4 regions of the Kitasatospora sp. NPDC001175 genome follow, and region 4 is predicted to be linked to each of the others. Evidence: riboswitches for the same ligand, from Rfam matches in the RefSeq annotation. Region 4 holds a riboswitch; each other region holds the start of a gene.
The links. A riboswitch is a leader RNA that binds a small molecule or an ion and turns the genes downstream of it on or off. The one in region 4 is predicted to bind cyclic di-AMP.
Positions count from the first base shown of each region.

Region 1: another riboswitch for cyclic di-AMP. It lies ahead of ACWDAK_RS05550 (M23 family metallopeptidase); the one in region 4 lies ahead of ACWDAK_RS28465 (transglycosylase family protein).
Region 2: another riboswitch for cyclic di-AMP. It lies ahead of ACWDAK_RS36770 (C40 family peptidase); the one in region 4 lies ahead of ACWDAK_RS28465 (transglycosylase family protein).
Region 3: another riboswitch for cyclic di-AMP. It lies ahead of ACWDAK_RS37380 (CAP domain-containing protein); the one in region 4 lies ahead of ACWDAK_RS28465 (transglycosylase family protein).

Region 1 is NZ_JBSFJU010000005.1:41,670-46,483, forward strand. Features, by position in the region: gene ACWDAK_RS05540 (hypothetical protein) at 1-123, shown strand, start outside; gene ACWDAK_RS05545 (DUF6348 family protein) at 125-904, opposite strand; cyclic di-AMP (ydaO/yuaA leader) riboswitch at 1,313-1,468, shown strand; partial or broken gene ACWDAK_RS05550 (M23 family metallopeptidase) at 1,603-2,001, shown strand; tRNA gene ACWDAK_RS05555 (tRNA-Gly) at 2,137-2,210, opposite strand; tRNA gene ACWDAK_RS05560 (tRNA-Pro) at 2,386-2,459, shown strand; gene tig (trigger factor) at 2,860-4,233, shown strand; gene ACWDAK_RS05570 (ATP-dependent Clp protease proteolytic subunit) at 4,474-4,814, shown strand, end outside.
Region 2 is NZ_JBSFJU010000094.1:3,194-8,007, reverse strand. Features, by position in the region: gene ACWDAK_RS36775 (C40 family peptidase) at 1-1,001, shown strand, start outside; cyclic di-AMP (ydaO/yuaA leader) riboswitch at 1,306-1,468, shown strand; gene ACWDAK_RS36770 (C40 family peptidase) at 1,530-2,585, shown strand; gene ACWDAK_RS36765 (C40 family peptidase) at 2,778-3,842, shown strand; gene ACWDAK_RS36760 (hypothetical protein) at 3,902-4,814, shown strand, end outside.
Region 3 is NZ_JBSFJU010000100.1:10,655-15,468, forward strand. Features, by position in the region: gene ACWDAK_RS37380 (CAP domain-containing protein) at 75-998, opposite strand; cyclic di-AMP (ydaO/yuaA leader) riboswitch at 1,001-1,133, opposite strand; gene ACWDAK_RS37385 (DsbA family protein) at 1,437-2,078, opposite strand; gene pdxR (MocR-like pyridoxine biosynthesis transcription factor PdxR) at 2,181-3,614, shown strand; gene ACWDAK_RS37395 (PadR family transcriptional regulator) at 4,033-4,332, shown strand; gene ACWDAK_RS37400 (polyprenol monophosphomannose synthase) at 4,512-4,814, shown strand, end outside.
Region 4 is NZ_JBSFJU010000049.1:10,834-15,647, reverse strand. Features, by position in the region: gene ACWDAK_RS28465 (transglycosylase family protein) at 1-1,139, opposite strand, end outside; cyclic di-AMP (ydaO/yuaA leader) riboswitch at 1,124-1,296, opposite strand; gene ACWDAK_RS28460 (sirohydrochlorin chelatase) at 1,819-2,736, opposite strand; gene ACWDAK_RS28455 (DUF397 domain-containing protein) at 3,186-3,422, shown strand; gene ACWDAK_RS28450 (ATP-binding protein) at 3,848-4,381, opposite strand; gene ACWDAK_RS28445 (helix-turn-helix domain-containing protein) at 4,800-4,814, shown strand, end outside.

The sequences.
Region 1 (4,814 bases), on a different contig from region 4:
AAGACCAGTCACGCCATCATCTCGGCCCTGTTCGGCTTCATGCTCAGTGCGTCCACGGCGGCGGAGCCGATCAAGAACTTCCTCACCTCGGTGGCCAACAGCTTGAAGTCCTTCTCCGGCTGACCTACCGTCGGGCGGACCGTAGCACGTGCCTGACCCGGGCCAGCAGGCCGGGCCGGGCCACCGGCAGCGCGACCGGCACCGGTGCCGGGGCGGGGCGTGCGGGTTCGGGGTGCAGGCCGCCCTCGGGGACCAGCAGGATGAACAGGCGGGCCCAGCAGAAGCGTTCACCGCGCGGCCAGTCCAGCGCGTGCAGTGCGGCCGAGGCGGCCTCCGAGACCTCGCCGTTCACCCGGACCTCGGCGATGTCGTCGCCGGACCGCCCGCCGAGGAAGAGCTTCACTCCGGTCAGCCGCCCGGCGGTGAGCTCGGGCCGGAGCGCCTCGGCGATGGCGGTCAGCGGCTGGTGGTCGGCCAGCCAGTCGGCCAGGCGCTCGTTGCCGAAGCCGAAGACGGCCGCCGGGCCCTGGATGGCGTGCCAGTCGGCCAGTTCGGCGGGCTGGTAGTGGTCGCCGTGCTCGCCCCGGTGCTCCAGCAGCTCCACCACGGTGGAGGCGGTGGTGGTGGCCCACATCTTCACGGCGTTGTCGAGCTTCTCCTCCTCGGTCTTGCCGAGTCCCGCCGCGCAGTCCCAGACCACGGGGGCGTCCGCACGCCCGAGGTCGAGGACGAAGCCGAGGTCCACATGGCCGCTGCCGCCGTCGCCGGGGTGCTCGCGGACGGCCACCGCCGTGGTCCCCGGGCCGCGGACCACCTCGTCGTCCACCGTGAACTCCACGCCGAACTGCGCCATTTCGCGGACCACGCTGCGCTGGATGACGGCCATACGGTCCTGCGGGCGCACGGGCTGGCTCCTAGCTCGAATAGATGATCGTTAAGGCGGATGCGAGCGAGGGTATCGGCCTCGGGCCCCGGCGGGAAACGGACCGTCAGTTACGCCGCGTGCGGATGGGGTGACGCAGCTCACCGGAGATTCCTCCGTTCATGCCGGAGGGTACTCGGTTCGCCGCAGAGCGTGCGATTCATAACGTTCTGTACGGATTCGTCCCGCCGGCCATGACCGTCCTGACTGCGCAGGGCAGTCCGCCCCGGCCGGAGAGTGACTTCGAGTCCGCGCGTCTTTATGTGTTTCTTATGCCCGGATGGGACGAGCTTGCTCCGTGTACGTCGGATCGGCTTTTCTTCAGCCAGCCCGGTCACCGTCCGGGTCGGTCCGCCGGGTGGAACGCCGAGTCCTGCCGCCGCCCGGAGGCCGCACTTCACGCAGTGCACGGCAGGAGCGGGGGAACCACAGGCAGGTCGCCGCGCCCGAAGATCCGGGCCGGCTGGGGGTGAAGCCGCTTCCAGGCGGCCGGGCTGCTCCCGGTCCGAACCCGACAGCTCACCCCGCAGGCGTCGGAGAGGACTCCCCCCATGTCCGCGCAGGACGCCCGCTGTTCCCGGCTGCCCCGATTCGCCCGCCGCGCGCTCGTCGTCGCCGCGGCCGGCACCGCCGTGGCGCTGCCCGCCACCACGGTCGCCGCCCAGGCGGCCCCGGCCTACACCGCCCCGGTGGCCAACCCCCGCCTCGGCACCCCGTACCACGCGGCCGGGTCCGCGTGGGCCAGCGGCTACCACACCGGCGTGGACTTCCTGGTCTCCACCGGCACCCCGGTGAAGGCGGTCACCAGCGGCACCGTGGTCACCACCGGCTGGGGCGGCTCGTACGGAAACCAGGTCGTCATCAGGCACACCGACGGCCGGTACTCCGAGTACGCCCACCTCTCGGTGATCACCGTCCGGGTCGGCCAGTCCGTGGGCGCCGGCCAGCAGATCGGCCGCTCCGGCGCCACCGGCAACGTCACCGGTCCGCACCTGCACTTCGAGGTCCGCACCGGCCCGGCCTACGGCTCCGACATCAACCCGGTGGGCTACCTGGTCAGCCACGGCGTCCGGCTCTGACGCGCCTTCGGTCCGCTCCCTCCCCGGCCCTGGCCGGGGACCGGACCGGTCGTCGCAGGGACATCGCGGCGGCATCCCGAAAACGACTTCGGCCCCGGGCTGACGGTGGAACCGTCGGCCCGGGGCCGAAGTGTCTGGAGCGGGTGACGAGAATCGAACTCGCGTGACCAGTTTGGAAGACTGGGGCTCTACCATTGAGCTACACCCGCATACCGCATGTGAGCATGCGGCGCCCCCGGAGACTTGTCGGTCACGAGGACGGGGTCAGCCTACCTGGTTCGGTCGGTTGCTTGCACACTGCTTCCGGTTCCGGGCATGTCCGGCGGGCTCTCGATATAGCAGCGAGCGCGGCCCGACCGACGTGTACGCTTCCTCTCGGCACCACGGGGTGTGGCGCAGTTTGGTAGCGCGTCCGCTTTGGGAGCGGAAGGTCGTCGGTTCGAATCCGGTCACCCCGACAGTGCGGCAGGGTCTCGTCAGCGGACGGGGCCCTGTTGGCTTTTCCGACGGCCACTCAGTCGAAGCCGCCGTCGTCGACTTCGAGTTGACGGCATGTCGGGCCCGGGGCCGTCTTGCGCGCCGCCGAATCGTGCGCCGCCGAGGCGGCGCCCGATCGGGCGGCGGCGCGCTGATCGCGGGCGGGCCTGGCGTCCGCCTTTCGTGGTACCGGTAGGATGGGCCGCTGGCCGGTAGTCCCTGTGCATACGCCCAGGTCGACCGCCTGAGGGCGAGGAGTCACGCTCACCGTCCACCATGTACGGGAGATGCAGCCCCAACCGCCCATCGCCCGTCTCGCCCGCGCCGGATGAGCCGGACGGGCGGAGACAACCTGACCGCAAGCCCTTAGGAGACCCAACCGTGAAGAGCGCCGTCGAGACTCTGAACCCGACCCGGGTTCGACTCACCGTCGAGGTGCCCTTCGAGGAGCTCAAGCCCAGCCTCGACGCGGCGTACAAGAAGATCAACCAGCAGGTCACGGTTCCGGGCTTCCGTAAGGGCAAGATCCCGGCCCGCGTCATCGACCAGCGCTTCGGCCGCGCCGCCGTGCTGGAGGAGGCTGTCAACGACGCCCTGCCGCGCTTCTACACGCAGGCCGTCGACGAGGGCAAGATCGAGGTCCTCGGCCAGCCCGAGATCACCGACATCGAGGGTGTCGAGCGGATCGCCGACGGTGGCGATCTGAAGTTCACCGCCGAGGTCGACATCCGCCCGGAGATCACCCTGCCGGACTTCTCCACCATCGAGGTCGAGGTCGACCCGATCGTGGTCGAGGACGCCGACGTCGAGAAGTCCCTGGAGCAGCTGCGCGAGCGCTTCTCCTCGGTCAAGGACGTCGAGCGCGCCGCCGCCGAGGGCGACGTCGTGATCGTCGACCTGGAGGCCAAGGTCGACGGTGAGGTTCCGGAGGACGGCACCGCCTCGGACGTCAGCTACGAGATCGGCTCCGGCCGCCTGCTGGACGGCATCGACGAGGCCGTCGTGGGCCTGTCCGCCGGTGAGTCCAAGACCTTCGCCACCGAGCTCAAGGGCGGCACCCAGGCCGGCAAGAGCTCCGACGTCACCGTCACCGTGAAGACCGTTCAGGAGAAGGAGCTCCCGGCGCTGGACGACGAGTTCGCCCAGCTGGCCAGCGAGTTCGACACCCTGGACGAGCTGAAGGAGGACTCCCGCAAGCGCCTGGAGCGCATGCGCGAGTTCGACCAGGCCACCCAGGCCCAGGAGCGCGTCCTGGACGAGCTGCTGAAGCTGGTCGAGATGGAGTACCCGGCCAAGCTCCTCAAGGACGAGGTCGAGACCCGCCGCCACAACCTGGAGCACCACCAGCTGGAGCCCATGGGTCTGAACCTGGACACCTACCTCGCCACCCAGGGCAAGACCATGGAGGAGTTCCTGGCGGAGACCGAGGAGCAGGCGAAGAAGGGCATCAAGACCCAGTTCGTGCTCGACGCGATCGTGGCGAAGGAGGAGCTCGGCGTCAACCAGGAGGAGCTCACCGAGCACCTGATCCGTCGCGCCGCCGGTTCGGGTCTCACCCCGGACCAGTTCGCCCAGCAGGTCGTCCAGGGCGGCCAGGTTCCGCTGCTGGTCGGCGAGGTCGCCCGCGGCAAGGCGCTGGCCACCGTGGTCGAGGCCGCCACCGTCAAGGACACCAACGGTGAGGTCGTCACCTTCGACGACGCCGAGGACGAGGGCGCCGAGGCCGAGGGCGCCGCGGAGAGCACCGAGGCCTGAGTCACCGAGTAGTGGCCGACGGCGAGCCCGGGTACCGGAAGGTGCCCGGGCTCGCTGTTTCGAATGCTGACCCTGCGCTCACAGCGAACAGTTCTGTGTGGGGGATTCCGTGGCCCGGCCTGGGCGTTAGGGTCCTTAGACAGCGACAATCACGCAGTGAAACTGCGACAAGCGACGGCTGCTCCGCGGCCCGTCCAATTCAACTGAGCAGGTGGCTAAGTGACGTTCCCGCAGATGCAGATGCCTGGCCTCATGGCGCCGCACGCCGCCGCTGGTGACGTGCTCGGTGGCCTGGGGGACCAGGTCTACAACCGGCTGCTCAACGAGCGCATCATCTTCCTGGGCCAGCAGGTCGACGACGACATCGCCAACAAGATCACGGCCCAGCTGCTGCTCCTGGCCGCTGACCCGGACAAGGACATCTTCCTCTACATCAACTCCCCGGGCGGCTCGATCTCGGCCGGCATGGCGATCTACGACACCATGCAGTACATCAAGAACGACGTGGTGACGATCGCGATGGGCATGGCGGCCTCGATGGGCCAGTTCCTGCTCACCGCCGGCGCCAGGGGCAAGCGCTT
Region 2 (4,814 bases), on a different contig from region 4:
AGCCGAGCCGCGCACGGGTGTCCGTGCTGACCGCTGCGGCGGCGACCGCGGTCGCCCTGTCGGCCAACGCGAGTGCCCACGCGGCGCCCGCCCAGCCGAGCAAGGACGAGGTCAAGGTTCAGATCGACCAGCTGAACACCGAGCAGGAGCAGGCGGCCGAGAAGTACGACGGCGCCCAGGAGCGGGCCGACCAGCTGCGCAAGCAGGCCGACCAGCTCCAGGACCAGGTCGCCCGCGGCCAGGAGCAGCTGACGCAGCTGCAGACCAGCCTGTCGGCGGTGGCCGGCGACCAGTACCGCTCGGGCGGCATCGACCCGTCCGTGACCCTGATGCTCTCGTCCAACCCGGACGGCTACCTGGAGCAGGCGTCCAGCGCCCAGCAGATCAACCAGACCGAGGCCGACATCCTGAAGGCGCTGAAGGCGCAGCAGGCCCGGCTGGACCAGCAGAAGCAGGAGGCGGCCGCCGTCCTCGCCGAGCTGGACCGCAACACCCAGGAGCTGAACGACGCCAAGGCCCAGGTGCAGCAGAAGCTGCAGGAGGCCAAGAGCCTGCTGAACTCGCTCACCGCGCAGGAGCGGGCCGCCGTCGAGGCGGCCGACCGCGCCTCGCGCGGCGACGCCCGGGCCGACCTCGGCGACCTGCCGAGCGCGGGCGGCTACGCCGGTGTCGCGGTGTCCGCGGCGCTGAGCATGCGCGGGCATGACTACCAGTGGGGCTCGGCGGGGCCGAGCACCTTCGACTGCTCGGGTCTGATGCAGTGGTCGTACGCACGGGCGGGTGTCTCGCTGCCGCGTACCTCGGAGGAGCAGATGGGGGTCGGTGCCCGGGTGCCCTCGCTGGCCCAGGCGCAGCCGGGTGACCTGGTCATCTACGAAGGCGGGGGCCATGTCGGGATGTACATCGGCAACGGCATGGTGGTGCACGCCCCGCACACCGGTGACGTGGTGCGGACGATGAAGGCGGACGCGATGGCGATCGTCACCATCCGCCGGGTCTGACGCCACCGCGAGTCCGGCTTCCCGGCCCGCCGAATTCGTCCTGCGACGCAGGGCGCTTCGGCGGGCCGTTTTCGTGAAAGGCTGTCAGCCGTCGGTATCCGAGCTGTCACGCACGGTCGGTTCACAAATGAACTTGGCATTGACTCAGAATTTTTTCTGACAAGGATTTGAACGGATCACGGTTTCGTTACTAGGGTCAGGACCTGAACCACCGCACAGTCGATCACCCAGCCAGGGTGGCGGCGGTGGTTACCGCCGAGTCCGAGAGGCAGTAGGGGCAGTTCAACTGCCCACGGGGAAGCCCCTGTTGGGGTTGCTGCGGATCGGAGCCGGGGAACCACGTTCCTCGGGGTGAATCGGCGCCAGGCCGGCCGGCCGTCGGGGACGCGGGCCGGTGAGGCGTCGTAGGGCATGTCTTCCAGCCCGAACCCGTCAGCTCACCCGGTAGGCGGACGTAGGAAGAAGGAGTCCGCCTTCGTGGCGTCCCATCGTCGCCCCAAGCCCGCAAGCCGTGTCCGCGTGTCGATCATGACGGCGACAGCCGCGACCGCGGTGGCCATCTCCTCCCAGGTCGGTGCGCACGCCGACCCGAAGCCGACCCTGGATGAAGTCAAGACCCAGGTCGATCAGCTCAACGACCAGGCCGAGGTCGCCAGCGAGAAGTACGACGCGGCCAACGAGAAGCAGCAGGAACTGCAGAAGCAGGTCAACGACCTGCAGGACCAGGTGGCGCGCCAGCAGCAGCAGGTGAGCACCGTTCAGGGCGAGCTCGGCGCCGTCGCCGCCGAGCAGTACCGCAACGGCGGTATATCCCCGACCGTGCAGCTGATGCTCTCCAGCAGCCCGGACTCCTTCCTCAGCCAGGCCGACTCGCTCAACCAGCTCGGCGCCTCCCAGGCCGACGCGCTGAAGCTGCTCAAGGCCGACCAGGAGAAGCTGGACCAGCAGAAGGCCGAGGCCCAGCAGAAACTGGGCGAGCTGGACGCCACCACCCAGGACCTCAAGGCCCAGAAGGACGACGTCCAGGCGAAGCTGGCGAAGGCCCGGGAGCTGCTCGACTCGCTGACCCAGCAGCAGCGCGAGCAGCTGGCTCAGGCCCAGGCCGCCGCGGACGCCGCCGCCCGCGCCTCCCGTGACCAGAACCGCACCGACCTCGGCGGCAGCGGTGGCGGTGGCACCAGCACCGGCGGTGGCGGTGGCGGTGGCGGCACGGTCCACGTGCCGGCGTCGGGCTCGTACGCCGCCCGCGCGCTCGCCTATGCCGAGAGCCAGATCGGCAAGCCCTACCAGTGGGGTGCCGAGGGTCCGAGCTCCTTCGACTGCTCGGGTCTGATGGAGTGGTCCTACGCGCAGGCCGGCGTCTCGATCCCGCGCACCTCGCAGGAGCAGGCGTCGGCCGGCACCAACATCGGCACCGACATCTCCAGGGCCCAGCCCGGTGACCTGGTCATCTTCTACAACGACATGCACCACGTCGGCATGTACGCGGGCGACGGCCAGGTCGTCCACGCCCCGCGTACCGGCGAGAACGTCAAGTACATGCCGGCCACCGTTCTGCCGATCGCGGCCATCATCCGCGTCTGACCTCTTCGCGGTTCCGTCCGCAGGCCCGGCCCCGTCTCCGAGGGGCCGGGCCTGCGGCGTTCCCGGACTCGTCGAGCTAATGTCCGATTAGTGGTCAAATATTCGGTGTTGCAAGGGTTTGGACTAGATCCTCCGGACTCGCTAACGTCTGCCCCCGGACGTTAGCCGAGGACGAATGGAGCAGCCGCCCCGATGTCGATGCACCGCCGTTCCCCCCTGCAGGGCACGCAGCGGCTGGCCCGCGCCCTGGCGCTCACGGCAGCGGCCACCACTGCACTCGGCATGACGCTCGGCGGGCCGGCCCAGGCGGCCCCGGGCGCACCGGGGGAGCCGCCGTCCAAGCAGGAGGTCAGGGCTCAGGTCGACCAGCTGTACGAGGAGGCCGACCGGGCGGCGGAGCGGTTCAACGCCGCCCAGGAGTACCAGAAGCGTCTGCAGAGCGAGGCCGACGGCCTGCAGGGCCAGGTCGCCGCCGCGCAGGACGAGCTGAACCGGCTTCGCGGCGATCTCAATGCGGTGGCCGCCGCCCAGTACCGGGCCGGCGGCATCGACCCGGCCGTCGCACTGATGCTGGACACCGATCCCGCCGGGTACCTCGCCCGGGCCCGCAGCCTCAACCAGGCCGCCGAGCGGCAGAGCGCCACCGTCCGGCAGGTGATCGACCGGCAGCTCAGGCTCGACCAGCGCCGTGCCGAGACCAGCGCCAAGCTCGCCGAGCTGGAGGAGGCCCGCCGTACCCTGGCGGAGAGCAAGCAGCAGATCCAGCAGCGGCTCGACCAGGCCCAGCGGCTGCTCAACACCCTCGGAGCGGCGGAGCGGGCCGGGATGGCCCTGGAGGACGCCAAGGAGGCGGAGCAGCGCGCCACCCGCGGCACCGACCGGCTCGACCTCGGCGACCTGCCCGCCCCCTCCGACCGTGCCGCCGCCGCGCTGGCCGCCGCCACCTCCCGGATCGGCTCGCCCTACGTGTACGGATCGGCGGGCCCGTATGCCTTCGACTGCTCGGGTCTGATGTACTGGAGCTGGCGGCAGGCCGGAGTGACCCTGCCGCGCACCTCGCAGGCGCAGATGTACGCGGGGCGGCGAGTGAGCCTGAGCGAGGCACGACCGGGAGACCTGGTGATCTTTTTCAGGGACATGCACCACGTCGGCATGTACGCCGGCGGCGGGGTGGTCGTGCACGCGCCCCACCCGGGGGCCAGGGTCCGCTACGAGAGCGTGAACGCGATGCCGGTGGCCGGGGTGGTGCGGGTCTGAACACGGACCACGAACCGCTGGTCACCGACCTGCCCCGGCCGACCGGGGCAGGTCGGCCCTTGCTGTCCCGGCGCGGCGCGCTGCTGCTGGCGGCCGGTGGCCTCGTACAGCTGTCCGGGGCCGGGGCGCGCTCGTCGGCCGGTACCGCCGAGGGGGTCGCTGCCGCGGGCCCGCCCGTCCGGCCGCGGATCGAGGCCCTGCTGTCCCGGCGGGCCAAGGCGCTGCTCGGTTCGGACCCGGCCGGGCTGCTCGCGGACGTGGCCCCGGAGGCCAGGGATGTGCAGCAGGAGGTGCTGGCCCGCTGCCGCGACCTCCCGTTCGCCGACCTCTTCTACCGGATGACCGACTTCACCGAGCCCCGGGACGCCGACCGGATCACCGTGGCGGCCGATCTCGGCTACCGGCTGCGCGGTGTGGACGACCACCCGGCGCTGCTGGGCCGCACCCTGGAGCTCGTCCGCGGTGACGGCGGCTGGCTGCTGGCCAAGGACGAGCCGACCGGGGCCGCCGCGCTCTGGGACCTGGGCACCGTCCGGGTGGCGCACGGCAGCCACTGCCTGGTGCTGGGCCTGCTGGGGAGCGCCGACCTGGCCAGGACCGCCGAGGTCGTGGACCAGGCGGTACCGGCGGTCGAGGAGGTCTGGGGCGACGGCTGGGCGGGGCGGCTGCTGGTGGAGACCCCGCAGAGCGAGGAGCAGTTCGCCCAGCTGCTGGGCGTCTCCGCCTCCGACTACCAGGGCATAGCCGCCGTCACCACCGCGGCCGCCGGTGCCCCGCACGGCACCGCCGCCGACCGGATACTGCTCAACCCGGACGCCTACGCCGGGCTCAGCGACCTGGGGCGCAGGGTCGTCACCACCCACGAGGCCACCCATGTCGCGACCCGGGCCGACACCAGGCCCTGGACTCCGCTCTGGCTCTCCGAGGGCGTGGCCGACTACACGGGCTACCGCGGCAGGGGCCGCACCGCCC
Region 3 (4,814 bases), on a different contig from region 4:
CCCGCGAGGCGGAGGCGCCCGACCCGCCCCCCGGGGGGGCGGGTCGACCTCGGCCTACGTCCTTGACGGACGGGTCAGTTGGAGAAGTCCTGGGTGAGCCAGACGGTTCCACTGGCATCCCGGTAGACGGCGATGCCGATGTGGGTGAACTCGCTGCTGAGGATGTTCTTGCGGTGGCCGTCGTCCGGCGGCGTCTCGTTCAGCATGTCCTGGGTCAGACTGACCGCCATTGCGGCGATGTCCTGGGCCGAGGTGGAGACCCCGTTGCCGTAGCCTATGTTCTCCCCGACGGCGTTCCACTGGACGCCCGCGGCCGTCACCCGTGCACCCAACTCGGCCTCGCCCGGGCACTGGTGGGACATGCCGCAGCCGCCGGCCATCGTCTGGTTGTGGGCCTCGGAGCTGCTGGTCAGCCCTGCCGTGATGGTGTAGGCCGGCAGACCCTGGGCGGCCCGCGCCTGGTTGATCAGGCCGAGCACCTGCTGCACGGCGTCCGAGCTCGAACCGGTCTGCGCGGCCGGGGTGGTGGCCGCGGGGGCGGGGGCGTGCGTGGCCGGGGCGGACGGAGAGGCGGCCGGGGACGACGGCGCGGACGTGTGCGACGCCGGGGCCGAAGTCGGAGCGGAGGGCCGCACGGAGTGGGAGCCCTGGGACTCGCCGCCTGGGCGCGCGGTCGCGGATTCCGAGGCGTGGGAGGCCGGGGCGGACGGCGACGGCGAGGCGTGCGAGGCTTCGGCCGAGGCCGGAGCGGAGGGCCGCGCGGCGTGCGGGCCGGCCTGGTGGTGGTGCTGATCGGAGTCGTTCTGGTGCCGGTACTGGTGGTGCTCCTGCCACCCGGCATGGCTCGCGTAGGTGTGGGAGCCGGGCGCGGCGGAGGCTCCGCTCGCGCTCAGCAGCGGCAGCATGAGGCCGGCGCCGGCGATCCCGGCGGTGGCGGCCAGCCGCGGGGTGTGCCTCCGGCGCGCGCGGCGATGCCGGCCGGTACCTGAAGTCAGCATGGGGCGTCCCTCTGCGACGCCTGCGAGGTGAGCTGTCGGGTTCGGGCCGTGAGGTAGCCCGGCCGCACACGGCGGCTTCACCCCTAGCCGCGCTCGTCTCGCCCGCGAACGGGTCGAGCAGGGCGCGGCAAACTACCTGGTTCCCCCGCTCCTGCCCGGTGCACTGCTCGACGTCCGGCCGACCGGTGGACAGGACTCGGCGTCCCGGCGGCAGGGTCCGCAGGTGCGAACAGCCTGAACGCTAGGCAGATCGACCCGGAAGACACAAGTTCGTATCATGCGCATCACATGGACATCCAGTGAAGATCTGATGGATTGCCATATTCACTGACACAATGCTGCATAAGTGCCCTAATCGGACAAATCTCTCGACTGTCCATGGCGGTCACGGCGGCCACCGCCCCCCCCGGGGGGGGCGGACGAGGCGGCCGGCGCGCGTCAGTCGACGATCGGCCCGCATGTGCGGCCGCGCTTGAGTTCGAAGAACCCCTCGGCCTCCGTGACGAGCAGTATGCCGTCCCACAGCCGCCCGGCCGCCTCACCGCGGGGGATCGGGCTCACCACCGGACCGAAGAACGCATTGACCGAGCCGTCGGGACCGGCGATGTGGATCGCGGGCACGCCGAGGTCCTCGCCGATGGGGTCGAGGGCCGCCCGGTTGCCGGCCAGCAGGACCGGGTCGAGCCCGGCGTCGTCGGCGGCGTCGGCGAGTCCGGCGGGCAGGCCCGCCTCCTCCAGCGCGGCCAGGTACAGCTCTCGGCCGATGGGGGCCTTCTCGAGGTGGATCCGGTTGCCGAGGGCGGTGTACAGGTCCCGCAGCACCTCGCTGCCGTGCGCGCGTTCGGCGGCCAGCACCACCCTGGCCGGGCCCCGCCGTTCGGCGAGCCACTGGCGGTACCAGTCGTCCACCTCGCGGCCGTCGTTGTGCGCGGCGAGGCCGAACACCCGGAACCGGCTGCGGACCTGACGGACCTGCTCCACCTCCAGCAGCCAGCGCGAGCCGATCCACGCCCACGGGCACACCGGGTCGAACCACATGTCCACGGCCGTCGTCTCAACGGTCGTCTCGACAGTCGTCATGTACGAATCTCCTGCTCCTTGAGTGTCCGAGGAGACGCTACGTGACCAACTGGCCTTGGCTAAGCTCCAATTCGGATCGATCTGATTGGGCCAATTGTGGATGTGCATGTCACCCTCGGCGGACGGGGCGACCGGGCCGCCCGGATCTACCGGCAGCTGCTGGACGCGGTGCTGGACGGACGGCTGCGCCCCGGCGAACGGCTGCCGCCCAGCCGGGAGCTGGCCCGCCGGCTCGGAGTGTCCCGCAACACCGTGGCCTCGGCCTACGAGCGGCTGGCCGCGGAGGGCTTCCTCCAGGGCCGGGCGGGGTCGGGCACCTTCGTGTCCGGGCAGTCCGTCGGCACGCTGGCCGCCCGCCGTGCGCCGGCCGGCCCCGGGGCACAGCCGAGGCGGGTCTGGCAGTCCGTGCCGGCCGCCCGGGGGCAATCCCCGGAACCCACCTACGACTTCCGCGTGGGCACGCCCGACGGGCGACTGTTCCCCTTCCGGACCTGGCGGCGGCTGATCACCGACGAGCTGCGGCCGAGCGGGCTCGGCCGGGCCGACTACGGGCCGCCCGAGGGCCACGCCGACCTGCGCGCGGCCATCGCCCGCCATGTCGGCCTCTCCCGCTCGGTTCGGGCCACGGCCGAGGACGTCCTGGTGACCCAGGGGGCGCAGCAGGCACTGGACCTCGTCGGCCGGGTGGTGATCGAGCCCGGGGACTGCGTGGCCGTCGAGGACCCGGGCTACCCGCCGGCGCGGCTGCTGTTCGGCTCACTGGGCGCGCGGGTGGTCGGCGTACCGGTGGACACCGAGGGGCTGATGGTGGACGCCCTCCCCCGAGAGGCCCGACTGGTCTACACCACTCCCTCGCACCAGTTCCCACTGGGGACCCCGATGTCGCTGGCCCGCCGCGCCGCCCTGCTGGACTGGGCCGAACGGCACGACGCGGTGGTCGTCGAGGACGACTACGACAGCGAGTTCCGCTTCACCGGGCGGCCGTTGGAGCCCCTGCAGAGCCTGGACCCCGGCGGCCGGGTGGTCTACGTGGGCTCCTACTCCAAGACCCTGCTGCCCGCGCTGCGCCTCGGCTTCCTGGTCGCCCCGGCCTCGCTGCAAGCGGCGCTGCACAGTGCCAAGCAGCTGTCCGACTGGCACGGCGACCCGGTCGCCCAGGCGGCACTGGCCCGCTTCATCGACGAGGGCCTGCTGGCACGGCACATCCGCCGAGCCGGCCGGGAGTACGCCGCCCGCCACGCGCTGCTCACCACCACTCTGGCCCGGGACTTCGCCCCCTGGCTGGAGCCGGTGCCCTCGGCCGCCGGACTGCACGTCTGCGCGCGGACCGCTCCCGGCGTGGACCTCGGACCGGTGCTCGCCTCCGCGCGGCGGGCGGGGGTCGCGGTGAACACCGTCGCCGACTTCAGCGCCGGGGAACCGACCCGGCCTGGGCTGGTGTTCGGCTTCGGCGCGATCGACCGGGACCGGATCGCCGAGGGTCTGCAGCGCCTGCGGCAGGGCCTCCCCGCCGCCGCCCCGCCCATCCCGCACTGAACGGGCGGGGCGGGCTCGTCCACCCCGCTCGTGGTCAACCCCCGCTCCGGAGACCGGGATTGAGGCCGCCAGCCCCGCCGTGACGGCGAAGCCCCCGGCGAGGGCGGCCGAGGCGGCGAAGACCCGCCGGACCGTCAGGTCGACCTGCTCGACCCGGCTCGGGGCCGTGCGGATACCGTCCGGGGTCCGTTCCGGGCGGATCCCGTCGGCCTGGAGCAGTGCCACCAGCCGGCGCGTCGCATCGGCGCCCCCGCCCGGATCCGCAGCGCGGCCGGTCCGACGAAGGAGGTGAAGGGGCCGCCGTGTCACGCATGACGGCAGAGTACACGGCGCGTACTACTTGCCACGTACTACCTGGCGCGTAGTACCAGGCGCGTAGTAGCGTGGCGCCGGAGGGCAAGGAAAGGAGGCGCGGCGGATGCAGGCGAACGACGCCCAGACGCTGGTGCTGTGCGTGCTGGCCGACGGACCGCTGCACGGCTACGCCATCAACACGGCGATCGAGGAACTGGTCGGGGAGCGGCTGGGGCCCGGGAGTCTCTACGGGGCACTTGCCCGCCTGGAGGCCAAGGAGCTGATCGAGGCCGCTGAGGAGCAGGGGCGCCAGCGGCCCGTCCGGCTGACGCGCAAGGGCCGCCAGGTACTGGAGCACGAGCTGCGTTCCATGGCGAAGGTCGCCTCGGTGGGGCTGCGGAGCCTCGGGGTGAGCCCGGCGTGAGCCCTCACCACGGCCCGGTCCGCCGCTGCCCCGGCGCGTTCCGGGGCCGCCGGGACCGCCAGGCCCCGGGAACGGGCAGCGCCCTCGGCCGTCGCGGCCGTCGCCACCCGTGGTCCGCGACCGCCGGCTGAGCGACCCGGCCGAAACCACCACGACCTCCCGCACCCGAAGGGCTGATCATGGCTGTCTCCTCCCCCAAGGTCACCGTCGTCGTCCCGACGTACAACGAGCGGGAGAACCTGCCCGCCCTCGCCGCCCTGCTCGCGGACCTGCCGGTGCCCGACCTGCACCTGCTCGTCGTGGACGACAACTCACCCGACGGCACCGGCGAGGTCGCCGACAAGCTCGCCACCGAGTCGCCGGACACCGTCGGCGTGCTGCACCGCACCGCGAAGGACGGACTCGGGCGCGCCTACCTCGCCGGCATGGCGCGTGCACTGGACGAAGGCGCGGACGTGGTGGTCCAGATGGACGCGGACCTG
Region 4 (4,814 bases):
GCGAAGTCCGGGGCGTAGTTCGCGATGGTCTCGACCTTCACGCCCGCCTTCGGGTTGGCGGCCTCGACGTACTTGCCGTCACCGATGTAGATGGCGACGTGGTAGACACCCGAGTTGCTGCCGTTGTTGGACCAGAACAGCAGGTCGCCCGGCTGCAGCTTGTCCAGCGACACCTTGGTGGTGACGTCGGCCTGGTCGGCGGCGACGCGCGGCAGCGAGATGCCGGCCTGGCGGTAGGCGGCCTGGGTCAGACCGGAGCAGTCCCAGCCGCCGTCGCTGCTGCCGCCGTAGACGTAGGCCTGGCCGACCTTGGAGAGCGCGAAGTTGACCGCGGCGGCCTTGCTGCCGGTCGCGGTCGCGGCCGGAGCCGGGGTGGCGGGCTTGGCCGGAGCCGGCGCCGGAGCCGGGGTGCTGGAGCTGCTCGGCTTGGCGGCCGGCTTCTGGGTGTCCTGCTTCGGAGCGGCGGCCGAGGTGCTGCCGAGCGCCAGTTGCTGGCCGGGGAAGATCATGTCCGGACCCTGGGGCAGCACCGACTTGTTGAGGTCGTACAGCTTCTGCCAGCCGCCATCGACATTGTTCTTGGTCGCGATGGACGACAGCCAGTCGCCCGCCACCACGGTGTACTTGGCGCCGCTCGCGGCCTGCGGGGCGGCGGCCGGGGCGCTCTTCGGCGTGGCGGCCGGAGCCGGGGTAGCCGGGGCGGCGGGAGCCGGGGCAGCGGCCGGCGCGGAGGTGTCGACCTGGGCAGGAGCGCTGTCCTTGGTCAGACCGGCCTTGACCGAGCAGACCGGCCAGGCGCCGGGGCCCTGCGAGGCGAGGACCTTCTCGGCGATGGCGATCTGCTGCGCCTTGGTCGCCAGGTTGGCCTGCGGGGCGTACTGGGTGCCACCGAAGGCGGCCCAGGTGGAGGCGGTGAACTGCAGGCCACCGTAGAAGCCGTTGCCGGTGTTGATGCTCCAGTTGCCGCCACTCTCGCACTGGGCGACCTTGTCCCAGGTGGAGACGGAAGCGGCGGAGGCACCGGAGGCAGCGAGGGCGGGGATCGACAGGCCGAGACCGACCACACCCGTGGCGGCGATCAGACGGCGAGCACGCTTGTTGGCGTTGATGGGCAGCATGAAGGTGCGTTCCTCTCCCACGCCTGCGAGGTGAGCTGTCGGATTCGGGCTGGAGTTGCCCGGCCGTGCTGCGCACGGCTTCACCCCTAGCCCGGAACCGGCCGAATACTGGCCGGCTCTCGGGCGACTTACCTGGTTCCCCCGCCCCTGCCGTCGGTGCGTTCTGCGGTGCCAGCTGCTCCGGCGGCAGGACTCGGCGTTCCGGAAGAGCTGGGTCCGTGTGTCAACGAACGGAGAGCACGTTAAGCAGACTTAAGTTGAATCCGCAAACACCTGTGAGTTCCCTCACAGGCCATTCGCGGATTCCTCAAGATCGAATGCACGCCGGCATTTCCAGGGAATCCGATGGGGCTCTTTCAGGTATGCGGCCCGAGTGGGAATCTGCCTTCCTTTCAGGTGATGCCGCGGCATTTTCGGGGGGTCGGGGCGACCAGTTGTGAAGGTTTTGAAAAGCCCTGATGGGGAGTGGGGTCCGGGTCAATGTGGCCCACTGGAGAGGGTGATGGCAAATGTCCGAATTGCGAGTCGATGCGGCAAATGTCGCGCGGGGGTTTGCCAATTCGCCATCCGACTCCGGCCGCACGGCTCCAGGGGTCCGCACCCCGCTCGACCTGGGCCGAGCGGGGCCGCGGACCCCTGGGGATCCCGGAAACGCCGAGAGGCCCCTCGCGGGGGCCTCTCGTACGGTCTTGTCGGGTGCTCAGTCGGCGGGCTGCTCCGCGACGACGGCCGGGGCCTCGCCCGGGCCCGGGATGTTGAGCGCGGCCAGGTAGGTGGACGCGATCAGCTGACCGACGGTCGGGTAGGCGCCGAGCGGGGCCGCGCTCGGGCAGCCGGTCTCCTCGGCTGCCGCGGCCAGCAGCTCGGGATCGGCCTCGGGGCCGATCACCAGCGGGGCCAGTGCCGGCCGCTGGGATCCGGTGGCCTTCAGGTGCTCGACCGCGGCGGCGACCGAACCCGGCACGTCCAGGGCGGCGGCCACCACGGGTACCGCGAGCCGGGCGGCCAGCAGTACGCCGGTGATCCCGGCCGCCGCGGCGGACTCCTCGCCGCCGACGGTGGTCAGGACCACGCCGTCCGCCGCAGTGGTGATGGCGAACAGGCGCGCCCGGTCGGCGCGGGCCAGGCCGGCCTCGGAGAGCCGTACGTGCACCGCCTCGGCCAGCAGCGGGTGCGGGCCGAGCACATCGGTGACGGTCGCCCCGGTCTCGCCGGCGAGCTTGTGCAGGGAGGTCAGGAAGCCGTGCGGGCCGGCCAGCAGCGGAATCACGACCGGCGTGGGCATGCCCGCCTCGGTGGCCTGGGCGAGTACCTCGGCCACGGTCGGGGCGGCCTGGCCGTCTCCGTCCGCGACGTCCTCCGCCGTGTTGGCGTCGGCCTGTTCGCCGGCCAGGTAGCCGGCCGCGGTCTCGATGCCGGGCTGCTCGCCGCGCACGATGGACAGCAGTTCCTCGACGATCGGGCTCGCCTCGGGCCCGGCCGCAGCGGGGACGGCAAGCACCAGTGCCGGGGAACCGGCCGGGATCTCGGGGCGCTCGGGACGGCGGTGGCGCCCCCGCGCACGGGAGCCTGGAGTGCGGACGGGCAGTGGCGCGCCCGGGATGGCTGCGGTGCTCATGGCGGAGATCGTAGGACATTCGGCAGGCGGGACTGCATCCGGATCCCCAGAGTGGGCGCCTAACCCGCGCAAAATCTGGACAATTGCCATCAAATTACCCAATCCTTGCTGACGACCTATTGCTCCGCGCAACCGAAAAGCAGTCAGTTGCCGTCCTGGGTGACGTGCCTCACAGGTGATCGCGGGGTGCGGTGCGGGTGTCCGGTGCCGGGCGCACGAAGATCAACACGGTGGCGCGGGCCCGGTACGGGCAGTCATCGGACGAACTGTGATTCGCTGGACTATGTCCACTTACGTTCCGTCAAAGCCGAACCAAGTGGAGTGGTTGGCACACATTCCGACACGCTTGACTGCACGGGCAATGTCCCGTGCTGATGCACGTGCACTGGAGCTATCATCGCGTCAAGTAGGGCGTAAGCCCGGCAGGTCGGGAGAATTCGGTGCAGGAGATGCAGGAAACGTACAACGGCATGGCGGCTGCGGACCTCGAAGGTGTGGTGTGGCAGAAGAGCCGGCACAGCAATTCGCAGGGTAACTGCGTCGAGTTCGCCGCTCTGCCGGGCGGTGAGGTGGCGATGCGCAACTCGCGCTTCCCCGAGGGGCCGGCGCTGATATACACCCGGGCCGAGATCGCCGCGATGCTGCTCGGCGTGAAGGACGGGGAGTTCGACCATCTGACGGCCTGAACCGCCGTCAGCTCTGCGGCTACAGGCCGTCGTGGGACCGTCAGCCACGACGGCCTTCATCGTCTTCGCGGGCATTCAGGGGCCGTCCGGGCCGTCGCGGCCCGCAGGGGGCTGGTCGGAGGAGTGCGGAGCCGAGTGGTTCGGGGTCGCTCGCGGACTCGCACCGGTCCACGGTTGCTGCCGGTTCGTGGTTGCCGCTGGTCCGTGGTTGCCGCCATGAGACCTGCGGGGTCGGCGGGACCGTGGCTCGGGAGCCGGTGGATGTGGCCGTCCGCCCGGATGTGCGGTGGGTCCCGAGGCCGGGTGGTGAACCGGCGGGATGCGACCGGCGGCTGAGGGGTGGCCGGGTCGCTCGGATGCGGTGGGTGGCGGCGGAGCGGCGGCCCACCCGGGGATGCTCGGCTCGATCGGCCGGGCCGGGCGGTTCAGGCGGAGCGGCGATGCCGACCGGACGGTGCCAGTGCCGGCTCGGGCTGAGCCTTGGCCTCGAACAGGGCCCAGACCACCTTGCCCGCACCGGCCAGCGGGTGCCAGCCCCAGGAGCGGCTGAAGGAGTCGACCAGGTGCAGCCCCCGGCCGGACTCGGCGACGAAGTCGGGCTCGCGGGCGATCGGGCCGGCGCAACTCGGGTCGCTCACCGCGCAGACCAGCTGAGGCGCGCGGTGCACCAGGCTTATTCGGATCGGCAGTGACTCGTCGGCGGCCTGTGGCGCACCCGTCGGCGCCAGGCCGGGGGCGATGGCCGACCACTCGTCCCGGCGGGCGCCGAGCGCGTGCCGAAGGGCGTTGGTCACCAACTCCGAGGCGACCAGGGAGACATCGTCGAACAGCTCACCGAGGCCCCAGCCGTTCAAGGTCGATCTGGCGAACTCGCGAGCGGTTCTGACGGCTTCGAAGCGTGGTGCGAGCGTGCAGGTGACCACGTGGGGGTCGGCCAGGACAGCCGTACCGGTGCCCATGAAGAGCTCCTCCCATAAGGGGGCGGACACGGCTGGACCCAGGGGGGTCATGCCGGTCACCTCCGACTCGCTCGGCCGCGCGCCAGCCTCCTCGACGGCCCACACGCGCGCACGCGCGCCCGACCGTGCTGCTGCGCGGCCGAGTGGGTGTGCGGAGTCGCGCGCGGGGTCGAACGTGGAGCCCGCGGGATTGCCAGGGATGTGCAGGTGCACGTGCACCATGGTCCTCTGCGCTCACTGCAGATGCAAGAGTCGATTCACGTGCAGTCGCACTATTGGCATATGCAAGCGCCGAATGCACGTGCATGATGGTGTTCCGGTGATAGATCTGATAGATCGTTCTGCCAGTACCGGCACCCAGAGCGCTCAACTGATGGCAGACTGTGCCCTGTTTGCCCTAGGCGGAGGTTTCGACGGCATGACCACAGTCCAG